DNA from 2 places in the Psychrosphaera sp. HA2-10 genome. Region 2 is predicted to be linked to the other one. Evidence: predicted binding sites of a transcription regulator. Region 2 holds the regulator's gene; the other holds the start of a gene.

Region 1 (3,197 bases), 490 kb from region 2:
TTAGTGGGTCCAAACACAGCAAAACCAATGGACTCAGTATCTGTGAGAGTAATTGCACCTCGTGATATCTCTCAACGAGTAGCCTACTTATCAGCGATAGAGAATTTAGAGTTTCAACCTGCGAGTACCAGTGCAAAGATTATTGTTAATTCTCGTACTGGCACAATCGTAATAGGCAAAGATGTAAGGTTAAAACCAGCTGCGATTACCCATGGTAATTTAACAGTAACCATTGCAGAAAACCAACAGGTTGATCAGCCAAATCCGCTAGCCCAAGGGCAAACGGTAGTAACAAATCAAACAATAATTGATGTAGCTAGAGATGATACTCGAGCATTTGTTTTTGACCCTGGTGCGAATCTTGACGATTTAGTACGCGCCATAAACCAAGTGGGCGCGGCGCCTGGCGACTTAATGGCAATATTAGAAGCCCTTAAACAAGCTGGTGCAATAGACGGCCAATTGGTTGTGATTTAACTTTTAATTTAAATAATAGAAGGAATAACACTATGGCATTTTCACAAGTATTGCTAAGTGATGTAACTGCGAATAAAGACACGAATCAGGCGATATTAGAGTTGTTAGACATTAACGAGTCTCACGACCTTCAATATCACGTTTATGAAATAGCTTACGGTGACAAGCAAATATTTTGCTGTTTATCTGGTGGTATCATTGAAAATGGTGTTATCGAATTTACACCCGTTGGTTTAGCTGCGTTTGAAGCATTAACTAATGTTAAAGAAATTTCAGATACAGAATATTTTGCTGACTTTATTAGCACAGAAGAAAATATTGCAGAGCAAATTGAGACAGTATTTTCACGTGTACCAAATGGTGCCAAAGTCTGTTTTGTCGGTGACATTACCGGCGAACTAAAAGAAGAGTTGTCTAAATATTTCACTATGATTCATTAGGATTATGGTATGACATTAGCCCACTGATGGACTGTAATTCTTTTACGGTTCATCAGGCGCTCTTATAAGAGCTCCCTCATTTAAACTGACATTCACTTAACTCAACCTTACTCAACTTAACCTTGCCTAACCTAAATTAATTCATTTAAATTCATTAATTTAGCTCAATTCAAATTACCTCAATTCAAATTATCTCAATTCAACATTAAATCTTGTTACGTATGACAAAACCTGTTGTTGGCACAAGTCTTGATATAACTAAATTATGATTAATTTATAGGCTCATTTTGATGCGAAAGTGTCAAAAAAACGACAATGAATAGTATTGGTGATTCAAGTAATTCTCTAGACCTAATTGGACTTCAAGAACTAAAGTCCCAGTCTCGATTAGATCCTGGAAATAAAGAAGCGCTGCACAAAGCTGCACAACATTTTGAGTCGATATTTATTGGCATGATGCTCAAGTCTATGCGAGAAGCAAACGCAGTATTTGAAGAGGGCAATCCCATGCATTCAAATACGACTAAGTTTTTCAGAGATATGTATGACTCCCAGTTGGCTACTGATATGTCTGAACAAGGCAGTATGGGACTCGCCGATATTATTGTTGATCAACTGAGTGGTGACAACGATAAATATATTAATGCAGGTGTGCTGCGAAATGATAACCGTTTTGATGAGTTAGTTGGCAAAATATCGACAAATAACAACATTGACAACTCAATTGAGTCGGTACAACCAACAGCTCAAAACCTCAGCTTCGTTACAAGAGACGATGCCGTTAAACAAAGACTATTTGCCACGGCCGAGGAAAATTCAAAAACAGGGCAATTAACAAATAACGTAAATGCCAAGAGTTCAGAAAGTGTAGGAATCAATTTTGATTCACCGGAAGCTTTCGTAGATAGCGTTTGGCATTTTGCGAAACAAAATGCCGCTAAAATTGGTCTAAACCCAGCTGTAATGATTGCTCAATCAGCCCTTGAAACAGGTTGGGGCAAACATGTGTTAAAAGATAAGGATGGTAATTCAAGTTTCAACTTATTCAATGTTAAAGCACTTCGAGATTGGGATGGCGATAAAACTGCGCAGTCCACACTTGAATTTGAAAATGGCGTCGCCGTGAAAAAAGTTGAACCTTTCCGTGTTTACAACAGTGTTAATGAGTCATTTGGCGACTTTATCAACTTCCTAAAATCGAGTAACCGCTATGAATCAGCCCTTGATAATGCTGACAATCCGGAACAGTTTTTGCAAGGTCTACAAGACGCTGGCTATGCAACCGATCCAAACTATGCAAATAAGATCTTAGGCATATTAAACAGCGACAATTTCAAAGAAATGATTGGCAAATTTTCTGAACCAAGTGATGGCGAATAGAGGAAATAGATAATGGCTGGCGGAATATTAGGTACGGGTATTTCTGGTTTATCAGCAGCTCAACATGGGCTCGATACTACTGGACACAATATTGCCAACGTAAATACGGAAGGTTTCAGTCGTCAACGAGTCGAAACTCAGTCAACGGTTGGACTAGCATTTCGTAGCACCTTTCTAGGTAACGGTACACAACTCGCCGCCATTACTCGCACATTTAATGACTTTAATTATCAAGAAGTCATATTCAATGCCAGCCAGTTTAATTCAAATAATACTAAATATGTGAACGCATCGAGAATGGATAACCTATTGGCCGATCCTGAAACTGGAATCACTACGTCATTCGAAGAAATGTTTGATGGGATAAATGGTATTACAGAAGAGCCAACCATTATTTCGGCAAGAAACGTAGTGATCGCTCGAGCAGAAACCGTGGCAAAACGATTTAATACTCTTTACGAAGAGATTTCCGGCCAACATTTAGGTGCGGTAAACGAAGAGATTATAACTACGGTTGAAGAGATAAATGCGATAGGGGCAGAGATCGCCAATCTTAACGGTAAGATTCAAGTTGAAAATGCCGTTAGTGGTGACGGTTTTCCGCCAAACGATTTACTTGATAAGCGTGATTTATTGCTCAAACAATTAAGCGAAAAAATACAAGTTGATACCATTAAGCGAGATGACGGTACGATTAATGTCACAATTGGTAAAGGTATTACACTAGTGACTAACTCATTTGCGTTGCCACTGTCGATTGAACGAAATGAATTTGATTCAAGTAAATTGGAAATTGGTATTGCCACCAGAGCAGACACAGTCAATAAAACATACATTACAAATCAATTATCAGGCGGTTCTCTAACTGGCTTATTTGACGCTAGAGACAATCTAATTTTA
Region 2 (3,197 bases):
CGAACCGATGCATGTAAGAGCTCGCAAAGGCATTGGTTATTTACCACAAGAATCGTCTATCTTTAAAAAGCTGACAGTTTCACAAAACATAATGTCGGTACTAGAGATGCGAAAAGATATCGATGCAAACCAACAAGCTGATTTGCTTGATGACTTAATTGCTGAATTCCATATTGATCATATTCGCGATAGTCTTGGCATGGCATTGTCTGGTGGTGAGCGACGCCGCGTAGAAATTGCAAGGGCATTGGCTGCCGATCCAAAAATTATTCTATTAGATGAGCCTTTTGCGGGTGTTGATCCTATATCTGTCATAGATATAAAGAAAATAATTCAACAATTAACAGCAAAGGGAATTGGTGTACTTATTACCGATCATAATGTCCGTGAAACACTTGATGTCTGCGAAAAAGCCTATATCGTTAGTCATGGAGAGCTTATTGCTGAGGGAACTCCGGCTCAAGTGCTAGAAAGTGACATAGTTAAGAAAGTTTATCTTGGTGACCAGTTCAAACTTTGATATTTTGGTAGCACGAATAAGTTTATTTTAGTCAGTACTTTACTGGGATCAAATGAGACCAACATTACAACTTAAAATGGGTCAGCAGTTAACAATGACCCCGCAATTACAGCAGGCTATTCGTCTGTTGCAGTTGTCGTCATTAGAATTGCAACAAGAGATCCAAGAAGCCTTGGATAGTAATCCTTTGTTGGAAGCTGATGAAGAGCATGGCTCAGTTGAACAAATCGATTTACCACAGGACAACCATGATCGTCATGAAAATGAAGCCTCTGTTTCATCTAACGACGACGATATCGAGTGGACGCGAGAAGAACGCGATACAAACGAAAATATACAAGATCAGACCATAAGTGATGACTTGCCCACAGATTCCAGTTGGGATGACTACATGAGCGCAGCTCCTGCAAGCTCAGGCCCTGCTTACGACGGTGAAGACACCGTTTATCAAGGTGAAACAACTGTTGATATTCAAGACCATCTAAAATGGCAATTAAATCTATCCCCTTTTTCCGAACATGACTTAGCTATTGCAACAGCCATTATTGATGCTATTGATGACAAAGGCTTTTTGACGGTATCTGTTGAGGATATCGTTGAGTCTGTAGACATAGAAGATGTTGAGATAGAGGAAGTTGAAGCGGTTTTAAAACGCATCCAACACTTTGATCCCATTGGTGTTGCAACGCGAGGGTTACAAGAGTGCTTGTTGGTTCAGTTAAAGCAATATAGTCCTGACACACCTTGGCGTGAAGAGGCTATTGAACTTATTGCTGAAAATATCGACCTCTTAGCGAACCGTGATTATCGCACTATAATTCGCAAAACAAGATTAAAAGAATCAGAATTAAAAGAAGCACTAGACTTGATTCAACAACTGAATCCAAATCCCGCAAGCCTAGTTATAAAAGACGAAATTGACTATGTAATTCCAGATGTTACCGTCGTAAAGAAAAAAGGTCGTTGGTTAGTAGAGCTAAATCCTAATTCTATGCCTAAAATTAAAGTGAACGAACAATATGCTTCACTGTCTAAAACTTCAACCAATAGCTCTGATGCGCAATTTGTTCGTTCACACTTACAAGAAGCAAAATGGTTTATTAAAAGTTTAGAAAGCAGAAACGACACTTTATTGAAGGTATCTAATTGTATCGTGCAACAACAACAAGCATTTTTTGAATACGGACCAGAGGCGATGAAACCAATGGTTCTAAATGATGTAGCAGAAATGGTCGATATGCATGAGTCCACGATATCGCGTGTGACAACACAAAAGTTCATGCACACTCCCAGAGGAATCTTTGAGTTAAAGTATTTCTTTTCTAGCCACGTTAGCACCGAAAATGGTGGTGAATGTTCATCCACTGCAATACGGGCTTTAATAAGAAAGTTAGTTGCTGCAGAAAACCAAGCAAAACCGTTAAGTGACAGTAAGATTGCTGATATTCTGGCCGAACAGGGCATCCAAGTAGCCAGAAGAACTATCGCAAAATACCGGGAATCGTTAAACATTCCCCCTTCAAACCAGAGAAAACGATTGGTTTAACAATCCATTTTATCAATTCAGAAGGAAGTGCATATGCAAATTAATTTAACTTGTCGTCATGTCGATGCAACAGAGTCTTTAAAAGAGTATGTTGATACGAAATTTGCAAAGTTAGAACGTCATTTTGACCATATTAATAACGTCCACGTGATTTTAGACGTTGAGAAACTCAACCAAAAAGCAGAAGCAACCATGCACGTAAATGGTGGTGAACTATTTGCGGCATCCGAGCATACTGATATGTATGCTGCAATTGATTCCTTAATTGATAAACTTGACCGTCAAGTAATTAAACATAAAGAAAAGTTAACTAGACATTAACTCTTTTTATTAATTTTAAAGCGCCATGGACGGTGCTTTTAACCAATCTTTTGAGATTTAAATCAAAAGAGTAAAGCAGTAAAAGATAACCATGAATGTAAAGCTACTCCTGCGACCTGAGTGCACAAAAGTGCTGACAGATTGCCAAAGCAAGAAAAAGATCCTCGAACACATCGCAGAGATCGCGAGTACAAAATTACCAGATCTCACTTGCACAGATATACTCTCGAGTTTGATGAATCGAGAAAAGTTGGGAAGCACAGGAATAGGAAATGGCGTTGCTATTCCTCATGGAAAAATAAAACCAAATGAAAGCCCAGTGGCGGTATTAATTGTTATCCACCCTGGCATTGATTACGATGCAATAGACAATAGACCAGTTGACGTATTTTTTGCGTTACTCGTTCCCGAAGATCAGTGTGATGTGCATTTAAATACGTTAGCATCAATCGCAGAGATTTTTGATAATAAAGAAATGCTTCGTAAAATAAGAAGCGCCGAAACTGATAATGATCTTTACCAAATAATTGAAGCTGCTTAATCATGCATATATTTATCGTTAGTGGCCGTTCAGGCTCAGGGAAGACTGTCGTATTAAGAGTACTAGAGGATCTAGGCTACTATTGCGTAGATAATTTACCGGTTAATCTATTACCTGCATTATCACACTCCTTATCTAAAAATTATCCTCAAGTTGCCGTCAGTATTGACGTTAGAAACTTACCCAGCTCTGAACAAGAGTTAATGGATAATTTAGATTTCTTACCTAAAGGCGTAAAGACGACCGTTCTATATATAGATGCTAAAGAT

What was found. The regulator sigma-54, encoded in region 2, starts transcription at its own class of promoters, with help from an activator protein. The targets are predictions, from matches to a motif close to GTTGGCACGNNNNTNGNNT.
Region 1: the regulator sigma-54 is predicted to act here: its motif matches at 1,154-1,172, upstream of flgJ (flagellar assembly peptidoglycan hydrolase FlgJ).

Annotation. Positions count from the first base shown of each region.
Region 1 is NZ_CM146341.1:1,882,034-1,885,230, reverse strand. It holds gene ACZ1GV_RS08695 (flagellar basal body P-ring protein FlgI) at 1-477, shown strand, start outside; gene ACZ1GV_RS08690 (hypothetical protein) at 510-917, shown strand; gene flgJ (flagellar assembly peptidoglycan hydrolase FlgJ) at 1,233-2,297, shown strand; gene flgK (flagellar hook-associated protein FlgK) at 2,310-3,197, shown strand, end outside.
Region 2 is NZ_CM146341.1:2,371,202-2,374,398, forward strand. It holds gene lptB (LPS export ABC transporter ATP-binding protein) at 1-520, shown strand, start outside; gene ACZ1GV_RS10850 (RNA polymerase factor sigma-54) at 573-2,066, shown strand; gene hpf (ribosome hibernation promoting factor) at 2,100-2,387, shown strand; gene ptsN (PTS IIA-like nitrogen regulatory protein PtsN) at 2,479-2,928, shown strand; gene rapZ (RNase adapter RapZ) at 2,931-3,197, shown strand, end outside.